2 regions of the Streptomyces sp. NPDC017991 genome follow, and region 2 is predicted to be linked to the other one. Evidence: riboswitches for the same ligand, from Rfam matches in the RefSeq annotation. Region 2 holds a riboswitch; the other holds the start of a gene.
The links. A riboswitch is a leader RNA that binds a small molecule or an ion and turns the genes downstream of it on or off. The one in region 2 is predicted to bind glycine.
Positions count from the first base shown of each region.

Region 1: another riboswitch for glycine. It lies ahead of gcvT (glycine cleavage system aminomethyltransferase GcvT); the one in region 2 lies ahead of gcvP (aminomethyl-transferring glycine dehydrogenase).

Region 1 is NZ_JBIRGP010000016.1:31,752-37,637, reverse strand. Features, by position in the region: gene ACH4DZ_RS37085 (enhanced serine sensitivity protein SseB) at 1-667, opposite strand, end outside; gene ACH4DZ_RS37080 (AAA family ATPase) at 718-1,404, opposite strand; glycine riboswitch at 1,598-1,713, shown strand; gene gcvT (glycine cleavage system aminomethyltransferase GcvT) at 1,877-3,004, shown strand; gene gcvH (glycine cleavage system protein GcvH) at 3,113-3,490, shown strand; gene glyA (serine hydroxymethyltransferase) at 3,521-4,783, shown strand; gene ACH4DZ_RS37060 (L-serine ammonia-lyase) at 4,914-5,886, shown strand, end outside.
Region 2 is NZ_JBIRGP010000033.1:7,651-13,536, reverse strand. Features, by position in the region: gene gcvP (aminomethyl-transferring glycine dehydrogenase) at 1-2,325, opposite strand, end outside; glycine riboswitch at 2,510-2,605, opposite strand; gene ACH4DZ_RS44285 (PRC-barrel domain-containing protein) at 2,710-3,084, shown strand; gene ACH4DZ_RS44280 (DNA polymerase IV) at 3,165-4,613, opposite strand; gene ACH4DZ_RS44275 (MerR family transcriptional regulator) at 4,696-5,328, opposite strand; gene ACH4DZ_RS44270 (bifunctional nuclease family protein) at 5,543-5,886, opposite strand, start outside.

The sequences.
Region 1 (5,886 bases), on a different contig from region 2:
CGCGGCCCAGGGCGTCCAGGGGGAGGGTGCGGGCGTGCTCGTCCCAGTGCGTCACCTCGACGCCGACGAACATCACGGTGTCGCCGCCCTCGATGCTCGCCAGACAGCGCCGGGCGCCCGCCACCAGGCCGGTCGCGTCGAACTCCGCCGAGGCCGCCGCCAGGAAGTCCACCGGGTCGTCCTGCCAGTCGGGCTGGAACAGCCGGACCCGGCCGCCGCTCGCGGGCCCGTCCAGTTCGGTCCGCCCTGCCCGGCACAGCTCGGCGACGGCGGGCGGGGGCAGCGGTATCCCGACCGTGCCGTCCGGGTTCAGCACGATGCCGGCCTGGGGCGGCAGACCGCGCGCGAACTCCACAGCGGGCGCCACGGTGTACGCCATGCGGTCGCCGACGACCTGGCGGAACTGCTGCTCCGAGGTGAAGACCGGCACGTACGCCTGCCCGGCCAGCTCCATCGTGGGCAGGTCGAGCGGCCCGCTGTGCGGACCGCCCCCCTCGGGCAGCGGCACCCAGATGAAGCTGCGCCCGAGGGTCTCCACGATCCGGGCCCCCGTCGAGGGCGACGGAGGGAGCCCCAGGGAGGCGGCGAGCACCTCCTCCAACTCGTTGCCCGGCCAGCCCGTATGGGGGTGTGCGTGTGCCGGAATGTCCTGTGCCTGGAAGTCCATCTCCACCGCCTGCTCCAACCGCCGTGTGCGGTTGACGAGGTTAGTCGTCCTCAGTCGCCGAAATCGATGCGGCGCAGTACGTCCGCGGCGGCACGGTCGACGAGCACCGCGGAACCGCAGCCCTCCGGGAGGTCTCCCTTCTCCACCGAGCGCAGCAGCCGGGCGACCGCGCCGCGGTGGCGCGCGAACGCGTACCGCGAGACGCCCCGGCCGCGCTCGCGCTGGCCGTCGAGGGCGGTGCCCGGATCGACGTCGAGGAGCAGCAGGTGCAGGGTGCCGCCGCGGCGCCGGGCGTCCCGGGCGAGCCAGTCGCGCACCCAGGCCTGCGTACCGCAGTCGTGCACGACGACGCCCTCCCCGGAGCGCAGGGCCCGGCGCAGGCCCGCGTAGTGCGCGGCGCGGACGAGGGGGCGGTAGACCGCGTACGGCAGGAAACGGGCCAGGCGCTCGTCCCAGCGGTCGCGGGTGTCCTGGGAGTCGATGCGGCGGCCGGTCACCGCCCGGCGCATCAGGGTCGATTTGCCGCTGCCCGGCAGCCCCGTGACCACCACCAGATCGGCCGCGCCGAAGCGCAGGCCGTGCGGGCTGTGCCCCGAGCGCGCTCGGAGATCGCGGACGACGGGCGTCACCAGCGGGTCGCACGCCTCCCTGGCCGGAGCGGGTGGCTGCTTGGGCAGCGCGATGCCCGTGCCGGTCGCGTACGCCGTGGTCCTGTTCACCCTGATCGTCCTCCCCATGAGGTCGGCGGACCCATCTCCATCGAGTGTAAAGAGAAGGTAATGCGCTGGTCCCCCCGTTTCTGTTCTTGTCCTGCCACAGCCCCGTCACAGATCACTGTGAACCCCCTGGCCACCCGTCTCCGCACCGTGCGGCCCCCTGCCGGACCCGGGGGCGTGCAATGATGTGCCCGCCAACTGCATACCGGCCGCTTGAATCCGCGCGGGAGAGTTCCGGGAACGTGTACACGCAGGTGTACGAGTGCCCGGGCGCCGAAGGAGCAAGTCCCTCCCTTGAATCTCTCAGGCCCCCGTTACCGCGCGGACGAGGCACATCTGAAAAGCGGGCCGCCCCCTGACCGTCAGGGCGTCGGCCCCACCCAAGGTGCAAGTCAGTGACCCCCGTCCTCGGCGGTGGTCACGGCGAACCTCTCAGGTTCCGATGACAGATGGGGAGGAACGACCTCGCCGTCATGCCTTGGGAGCCCCGCCGATGAGCAGCAACACCCCCGTTGAACCGCGCCGCACGGCGCTCGACGCCCTGCATCGTTCGCTGGGCGCGACGATGACCGACTTCGCGGGCTGGGACATGCCCCTGCGATACGGCTCCGAGCGCGACGAGCACCTCGCCGTCCGGACCCGGGCCGGTCTCTTCGACCTCTCGCACATGGGCGAGATCACGGTGAGCGGGCCGCAGGCCGCCGCGCTCCTCGACTACGCGCTGGTCGGCAACATCGGCGGTGTGAAGACCGGCCGCGCCCGCTACACGATGATCTGCCGGGCCGACGGCGGCATCCTCGACGACCTGATCGTCTACCGCCTCGCCGACACCGGGTACATGGTCGTGGCCAACGCCTCCAACGCCCAGGTGGTGCTGGACGCCCTCGCGGAGCGCGCCGAGGGCTTCGACGCCGAGGTGCGCGACGACCGGGACGCGTACGCCCTGCTCGCCGTGCAGGGCCCCGAGTCCCCCGGCATCCTGAAGTCCCTCACCGACGCCGACCTGGACGGCCTGAAGTACTACGCGGGCCTGCCCGGCACGGTCGCGGGCGTCCCGGCGCTGATCGCGCGCACCGGCTACACCGGCGAGGACGGCTTCGAGCTGTTCGTGGCCCCGGCCGACGCCGAGGAGCTGTGGCAGGCGCTGACCGACGCGGGAGCCGCGGCCGGACTCGCCCCCTGCGGGCTCTCCTGCCGGGACACCCTGCGCCTGGAGGCGGGCATGCCGCTGTACGGACACGAGCTGAGCACCGCGCTCACGCCGTTCGACGCGGGGCTCGGCCGGGTCGTGAAGTTCGAGAAGGAGGGCGACTTCGTGGGACGCGAGGCGCTGTCCGCCGCCGCCGCCCGTGCCGAGTCGGCGCCCCCGCGCGTCCTGGTCGGCCTGGCCGCCGAGGGCCGCCGGGTCCCGCGCGCCGGCTACCCCGTCGTCGCCGGCGGCAAGGTGATCGGCGAGGTCACCTCCGGCGCGCCCTCGCCGACGCTCGGCAGGCCGATCGCGATGGCGTACGTCGACGCGGAGCACGCCGCGCCCGGCACCACCGGTGTCGGCGTGGACATCCGGGGCAGTCACGAGCCGTACGAGGTCGTGGCTCTGCCGTTCTACAAGCGCCAGAAGTGACACTGGTCGGCGAACGCCGGCCGTGAGAAGTGACTCTGGGCACATCCGCCCAGCTCACCCGTACTCCCCCTGCATCAGCACTCCCCCGCGTACAGGAGAATTCAGGCCATGAGCAACCCCCAAGAGCTGCGCTACAGCAAGGAGCACGAGTGGCTGTCGGGCGCCGAGGACGGCGTCTCGACGGTCGGCATCACGGAGCACGCGGCCAACGCGCTCGGCGACGTGGTGTACGTCCAGCTCCCCGAGGTCGGTGCCGCGGTGACCGCGGGCGAGACCTGCGGCGAGCTGGAGTCGACCAAGTCGGTGAGCGACCTGTACTCGCCCGTCAGCGGTGAGATCACCGAGATCAACCAGGATGTCGTGGACGACCCCGCGCTGGTGAACACCGCTCCCTTCGAGGGTGGCTGGCTCTTCAAGGTACGGGTCGCGGACGAGCCGAAGGACCTGCTCTCCGCCGCCGAGTACACCGAATTCTCCGGCTCCTGATTCCGGCTCCTCGCTAAGGACCCCTGACCGATGTCGCTTCTGAACACGCCCCTGCACGAACTCGACCCGGACGTCGCCGCCGCCCTCGACGCCGAGCTGAACCGTCAGCAGTCCACCCTTGAGATGATCGCCTCGGAGAACTTCGCCCCGGTCGCGGTCATGGAGGCCCAGGGCTCGGTCCTCACCAACAAGTACGCCGAGGGCTACCCGGGCCGCCGCTACTACGGCGGCTGCGAGCACGTCGACGTCGCCGAGCAGATCGCGATCGACCGGGTCAAGGAGCTGTTCGGCGCCGAGTACGCCAACGTGCAGCCGCACTCGGGCGCCTCCGCCAACCAGGCCGCGCTCTTCGCGCTGGCCCAGCCCGGCGACACCATCCTCGGTCTGGACCTCGCCCACGGCGGTCACCTGACCCACGGGATGCGGCTGAACTTCTCCGGCAAGCAGTTCGACGTGGTCGCGTACCACGTGGACGACGCCGGGCTGGTCGACATGGCCGAGGTCGAGCGGCTCGCCAAGGAGCACCGCCCCAAGGTGATCATCGCGGGCTGGTCGGCGTACCCCCGGCAGCTGGACTTCGCCGAGTTCCGCCGGATCGCGGACGAGGTCGAGGCCTACCTGTGGGTCGACATGGCGCACTTCGCCGGCCTGGTCGCGGCCGGCCTCCACCCGAACCCGGTGGAGTACGCGGACGTCGTCACCTCCACCACCCACAAGACGCTCGGCGGACCCCGCGGCGGGATCATCCTCGCCAGGAAGGCCTTCGCGAAGAAGCTCAACTCGTCCGTCTTCCCGGGCTTCCAGGGCGGCCCCCTGGAGCACGTGATCGCGGCCAAGGCGGTCTCCTTCAAGGTCGCCGCCACGGAGGAGTTCAAGGAGCGCCAGGTCCGTACCGTCGAGGGCGCGCGGATCCTCGCCGAGCGGCTGACGGCGGCCGACGCCCGCGAGGCCGGGGTGAACGTCCTCTCCGGCGGCACGGACGTCCACCTGATCCTGGTCGACCTGCGCGAGTCCGAGCTGGACGGACAGCAGGCCGAGGACCGGCTCCACGAGGTCGGCATCACGGTCAACCGCAACGCCGTCCCGAACGACCCCCGGCCGCCGATGGTCACCTCCGGCCTGCGGATCGGTACGCCCGCCCTCGCCACCCGCGGCTTCACCGCCGAGGACTTCACCGAGGTCGCGGACGTCATCGCCGAGACGCTGAAGCCGACCTTCGACGCGGCGGCGCTCAAGGCCCGCGTGACCGCCCTGGCCGAAAAGCACCCGCTGTACCCCGGTCTGGGCAAGTAGTTCCGATTCCGGACAGGTAGTTCGGTTTCCCGGGGTACCGCGCACACTGGAAGGTGCGCGCGGCGCCCCGTCCCGATCCATCCCGCTCAACCCTGCTTCACCCCGCTTCATCCCGTTTTGAGGAGTTCCCGTGGCCATCTCGGTCTTCGACCTGTTCTCGATCGGCATCGGCCCGTCCAGCTCCCACACGGTCGGCCCGATGCGCGCGGCGCGCATGTTCGCGCACCGCCTGCGCAACGAGGACCTGCTGGCCCCCGTGACCGCGGTCCGCGCCGAGCTGTACGGCTCCCTGGGCGCGACCGGCCACGGCCACGGGACCCCCAAGGCGGTGCTGCTCGGCCTGGAAGGCGCCTCGCCCCGCACGGTGGACGTCGAGGGCGCCGACGACCGGGTCGAGAAGATCAGGTCGTCGGGCCGCCTCGACCTGCTCGGCGAACACGAGATCGACTTCTCCTTCGACGACGACCTGGTGCTGCACCGCCGCAAGACACTGCCGTACCACGCGAACGGCATGACGCTGTGGGCGTACGACGCCACAGGCGCCGAGGTGCTGTCGAAGACGTACTACTCGGTGGGCGGCGGGTTCGTCGTCGACGAGGACGCGGTCGGCGCGGACCGCATCAAGCTGGACGACACGGTCCTGAAGTACCCCTTTCGCACGGGCGACGAGCTGCTGCGGCTCACCCAGGAGACCGGCCTGTCCATCTCCGCGCTGATGCTGGAGAACGAGCGGGCCTGGCGCACCGAGGAGGAGATCCGCGAGGGGCTGCTCGCCATCTGGCGGGTGATGCAGGCCTGCGTCTCGCGCGGCATGTCCCGCGAGGGCATCCTGCCGGGCGGCCTCCGCGTCCGCCGCCGCGCGGCCATGTCGGCCCGCCAACTGCGCGCCGAGGGCGACCCGCTGGCCCACGCCATGGAGTGGATCACCCTGTACGCGATGGCGGTGAACGAGGAGAACGCGGCGGGCGGCCGGGTCGTGACCGCCCCCACCAACGGGGCCGCGGGCATCATCCCGTCGGTCCTGCACTACTACGTCAACTTCGTCGCGGGCGCCTCCTCCTCCGAGACCGAGAAGGAGGACGGCGTCGTACGCTTCCTGCTCG
Region 2 (5,886 bases):
GCCCATGAGCCTGACGTACGCCCACGAAATGGGCAGGATGCCCGCGGAGCCCCAGGGAGCGGCGGAGACCGGGCCCACGCCCGTCTCCGGCCCCGCGGCGGGCTGCAGCGGGTGGTTCGGCAGATGCGGCGCCAGGTGCGCGCGCACGCCGACGGGGCCGACGCCCGGCCCGCCGCCGCCGTGCGGGATGCAGAAGGTCTTGTGCAGGTTGAGGTGCGAGACGTCGCCGCCGAAGTGCCCCGGCTTGGCGAGCCCCACCAGCGCGTTGAGGTTGGCGCCGTCCACGTAGACCTGCCCGCCCGCCTCGTGCACCTGCGCGCAGATGTCGGCGACGTGCTCCTCGAACACCCCATGGGTCGAGGGGTACGTGATCATCAGCACGGACAGCTCGTCACGGTGCTGCTCGATCTTGGCCCGCAGGTCCTCGACGTCGATCTCGCCGTCCCCTGCGGTCTTCACGACGACGACCTTCATCCCGGCCATCACCGCACTCGCGGCGTTCGTGCCGTGCGCGGACGACGGGATGAGGCAGACCGTGCGCTGCTCGTCACCGTTGGCCCGGTGGTAGCCGCGGACGGCCAGCAGACCGGCCAGCTCGCCCTGCGAACCGGCGTTGGGCTGGAGCGACACCTTGTCGTAGCCCGTCACCTCGGCGAGCCGCTCCTCCAGCTCACGGATGAGCGTGAGATAGCCCTGCGCCTGCTCGGCGGGCGCGAAGGGGTGCAGCTGACCGAACTCGGGCCAGGTGACCGGCTCCATCTCGGTGGTCGCGTTGAGCTTCATGGTGCACGAACCGAGCGGGATCATGCCCCGGTCGAGCGCGTAGTCGCGGTCGGCGAGGCGGCGCAGGTAGCGCAGCATCGCGGTCTCCGAGCGGTACTGGTGGAAGACCGGGTGCGTGAGGTACTCGTCGGTGCGCAGCAGCGGGGCCGGCAGCGTGTCCTCGGCCGTCCCGTCCAGTGCGGCCACATCGCCGTCGACGCCGAACGCCGACCAGACGACACTCAGTTGGGCCCGTGTGGTCGTCTCGTCGCAGGACAGGGACAGATGGTCCGCGTCCACCAGGTGAAGGTTGACCCCGCCCTGGCGGGCGGCGGCCAGCACCTCGGCGGCCCGGCCCGGCACCCGCACGGTGAGGGTGTCGAAGTACGCCTCGTGGACGACCTCGACCCCGCCCGCCCGCAGACCGGCGGCAAGGATCGTGGCGTACCGGTGAGTACGCCGAGCGATGCCCTTCAGACCCTCGGGACCGTGGTAGACGGCGTACATCCCCGCCATCACCGCGAGCAGCACCTGGGCCGTACAGATGTTGCTGGTCGCCTTCTCACGGCGGATGTGCTGCTCACGCGTCTGCAGGGCCAGGCGGTACGCCTTGTTGCCGTCCGCGTCGACCGAGACGCCGACGAGCCGCCCGGGCAGGCTGCGCGCGAACTTCTCTCGTACGGCCATGTATCCGGCGTGCGGTCCACCGAAGCCCATCGGCACACCGAAGCGCTGTGTCGTACCGACGGCGATGTCGGCGCCCAGCTCACCGGGCGGGGTGAGCAGCGTCAGGGCGAGCAGGTCGGCGGCGACGGTGACGACCGCGCCCAGCTCGTGCGCCTGCTCGACGACGGGCCCCAGGTCCCGCACGGCGCCGGAGGCGCCGGGGTACTGCAGGAGTACGCCGTTGATCTCACGCTCCGCGAGCCCTGCGGGGATGCCGTCGCTCAGGTCGGCGACGACGACCTCGACGCCGGTGGGCTCGGCGCGGGTCTCTATCACCGCGATCGTCTGCGGCATGGTGTCCGCGTCGATGAGGAAGAGACCCTTCTTGTTCTTCCCCATGCGCCGCGACAGCGCCATGGCCTCGGCGGCCGCCGTACCCTCGTCGAGCAGCGAGGCCCCGGAGGTCGGCAGTCCGGTCAGCTCGGCCACCACGGTCTGGAAGTTCAGCAGAGCCTCAAGCCGCCCCTGCGAGATCTCCGGCTGGTACGGCGTGTAAGCCGTGTACCAGGCCGGGCTCTCCATGACGTTGCGCAAGATGACGGGCGGCGTGAACGTCCCGTAATAACCGAGCCCGATCATCGAGTCCAGCACCTGATTGCGATCCGCGAGGGAACGCAGCTCGGCCTGTACCTCGGCCTCGGTGCGCGCGCCCGGCAGTTCGAGCGCGTCGGCGTTCTTGATCACATCCGGCACCGCGGCGGCCGTCAGCTCGTCGAGCGAGCCGTACCCCACCTGCGCGAGCATCTTGGCGCGGGCCTCGGAGTCGGGCCCGATGTGACGCTGCTCGAAGGGGATTCCCTGTTCGAGCTCGGAGAGCGGAATACGTTGGGCGGTCATTGCGGAGGCCTCCTGGTCTGACGACCTTCGAGGGGCACCACTGTGCGGGTGCCCGAACGGCCTCCCCCTCTGTCATCACAACCTGAGAGCTTCACCGGCTCGCCGCGAGGGCGCACCGGCTTTCACCGTCGGTGAGAGCGGAGCCCGTCGAAAACTCGAACACCGCTCTGCTTTCCAGAGTGACCTCGTCCATGCGGTACGTGTGCCTGAGAGATTCCGGGGAGGATTTGCTCCTTCGGCGCCTCCGTTGAAGCCTGGAGGACTCTCCCGCACGGGGTCAGCAGCCGTCGCCCAGCCTACCAGCGGGGTTCCCTCAAGTGGCCGTCCACCTCAAAGTGCTCTTTCGTAGTGCTTACGGATGAGTTGCGAGCAGCTGGAGGGCCCGTGCAGACCGACATCGATCCGCGCAACCTGATAGGCCGCAAGGCGTTCGACCGCACCGGCACGAGGATCGGCACCGTCGACGAGGTCTACCTCGACGACGCGACCGGCGCACCGGAGTGGGCGGCCATACGCACCGGCCTGTTCAGCCGGGACGCCTTCGTCCCCCTGGAGCCCAGCGAAGTGGTCGACGAATCCCTGCACGTCCCCTTCGAGCGCTCCCTGATCAGGGACGCCCCCGACTTCGATGTAGGCCGCCACCTCTCCCCCGAACAAGAACTACAGCTCTACCACCACTACGGCCTGGACGTATCCCCCCCACCCCCCTTCCCAGACCGAAACTTCGGCCACACAGCCACCAAAAAAAACCCCACCTGACAACCCAGTCCTCCAGGACCTTCAGGGGCGCGGGAAACGGCGCGACCAGCCACAACGAACCCGCACCCTCAAACGCACCCTCACCCCTCCCCCTCCCCAAGCGCCGCAGGCAACCGCACAGGCGCAACCAGCGGCAACGGCTCCGCCCTCTCCAGCCCAGGGTCATCGACCCGAAACGTCTTCACCCGCCCCGGCGCGGAATCCGGCGTCTCGAACCGCACAGTCACCCTCCCCAGCCCACTCCCCTGCACCCACCCGTGTCCGAACTCGACATGCCGAACATCGTGACCCGCCCGCCACTGCCGCTCAGCCGGCGGCTCCGGCTCGGGTTCCGCAGCCACCTCGTCCCCAGGCTCCGGTTCCGACTCCGGCCCGAGCACCGCCGACCCCCCCGCGGCAGCGCCCTGCGCCCCAGCCTGGGCCTGGGCCTGGGCTTGAGCCTGCGCCTGCGCCTGCGCCTGCGCCTGCGCGAACAGATCCTCCTGCGTGTAGTCGGCAAGCCCGGTCACCCCGACCCCCAGCAACCGCACACCCCCCGTGGTGTCCACCGCCTCCAGCAACCGCGCGGCAGCCTCCCGCACCACGGCCGGGTCGTCCGTAGGCCCCCGCAACGTCTCGGACCGCGTCAGCGTCGAGAAGTCGTACCGCCGCACCTTCAGCACGATGGTCCGCCCCGAAAGATGCGCACCGCGCAGCCGCTGAACGCACCGGTCCGCAAGCCGCTGCACCTCCATCCGTACGCGCACCCGGTCATGGATGTCCACGTCGTACGTGTCCTCGACGGACACCGACTTGGTGTCCCGCTCGGCCACCACGGGCCGCTCGTCGCGGGCCAGCGCCATCGCGTACAGGGCGAGGCCGTGGGCCTTCCCCAGGAGCCGTACGAGTTCGTCCTCACCCGCCTCCGCGATCTCCCCGACCGTGCTGATCCCGCCCCGCCGCAGATGGTCGCCCGTGGCGGGCCCCACGCCCGGCAGGATGCGTACCGGCATCGGCGCGAGCAGCGCCCGCTCGGTGCCCGGCTCTATCAGTACGAGCCCGTCCGGCTTGGCCTGCTCGGAGGCGATCTTCGCGAGCATCTTGCAGGCCGCAAGACCCACGGAGCCGGTCAGCCCCGTGACGGCCCGGATGTCGTCGCGCAGCTTCTTCCCGGCGAGCAGTGCCGATCCCTCGTTCCAGGCCGTCCCCCCGGCCTCCAGATCGACGAACGCCTCGTCCAGGCTCAGCGGCTCCACCAGCGGCGACAGCTCCCGCAGCAGCCTCATCACCTGCTCGCTGATCTGCCGGTAGAGACCGAAGCGCGGCACGAGATACGCGGCGTTCGGTGCCAGGCGGCGGGCCTGCGCCATGGGCATCGCCGAATGCACCCCGAAGACCCGCGCCTCGTACGAACAGGTGGAGACCACGCCACGCGGACCGAGGCCACCCACGATGACCGCTTTCCCGCGCAGGCTCGGCTTGGACGCCTGCTCGGCCGAGGCGAAGAAGGCATCCATGTCGAGATGCAGGATGGTGGGCGTGGTTCTCACAGATCCGATGCTGCCCTACGCCACTGACAATGGCCCCGGCCCATCGCCCGCCGAGCGCGGCGGGACCGCCGGCACGCCCGCCTCAGACCGCCCGGTTGCGGCGCCGGGCCAGCTCGTCCGCCGGATTGACCCCGACGAGCGTCTCACCCGTGTCCACACGCTCTCCGTGCAGCTGTGAGAGCGCGCTCTCCACGTCCCGCCACACCACGCCCACAGCGATGCCGAAGATGCCCTGGCCGCCCTGCAGCAGGGCGTGGACCTCGGCGGGCGAGGAACACTCGTAGACCGTCGCGCCGTCGCTCATCAGCGTCATCCGCTCCAGGTCGCAGGCCCCCCGCTCCTTGAGGTGCTGAACCGTGGTGCGGATGTTCTGCAGCGAGACCCCCGTGTCGAGGAACCGCTTGACGATCTTCAGGACGACCACGTCCCGGAAGCTGTAGAGCCGCTGCGTCCCCGACCCGTGGGCGGGCCGCACGCTCGGCTCGACCAGCCCGGTCCGGGCCCAGTAGTCCAACTGCCGATAGGTGATCCCCGCGGCCGCGCAGGCCGTGGGCCCGCGATAACCGATCTCCTCGGACGCCACCTCGGCGCCCCCCGGCACCACCGTCGGCCGCTGTACGTGATCGGCCGCGCTGCTGTGAAGCGGGTACGGGCCGCTGTCCCCCAGACCGCGTCCGGGAGCACCCCCAGCCGTACCGTCGCCGCTGCTTCTCACGCCGACCTCCGTCCTTGACCTGCCTTCTCGACGTTAGGCAGTCACCAGGGGCTCGTCAACGATCGCCACACTCGGCACGCCGGGTGATAATCACCCTAGGAGTGGTTTCCCGTGCCCCACCGCGGGGAAAGGCTAGCCGAATGCTCTCGTGGCGGCCGTCGCACGGCCCGTCGCCCGACGGTCCCGGAGGGTCACCGACCGGTCTTTCGCACCGTCACTGGCTGTTGGTCCCGAAGTCCTCGGGCGAGATCTGGTCGAGGAACTCGCGGAACTTCTCCACCTCGTCCTCCTGCTCGTCCGGAATCGCGATGCCGGCGTCGTCCAGGACACCGTCGCTGCCGTAGATGGGCGTCCCGGTCCGCAGCGCCAGCGCTATGGCGTCGGACGGCCGCGCGCTGACCTCCACTCCGCTGGCGAACACCAGCTCCGCGTAGAAGACGCCCTCCCGCAGGTCCGTGATGCGCACTTCGGTCAGCTCCTGGCCGACGGCCTCCAGCACGTCCTTGAACAGGTCGTGGGTCAGCGGTCGCGCGGGGGCCATGCCCTGCTGCGCGAAGG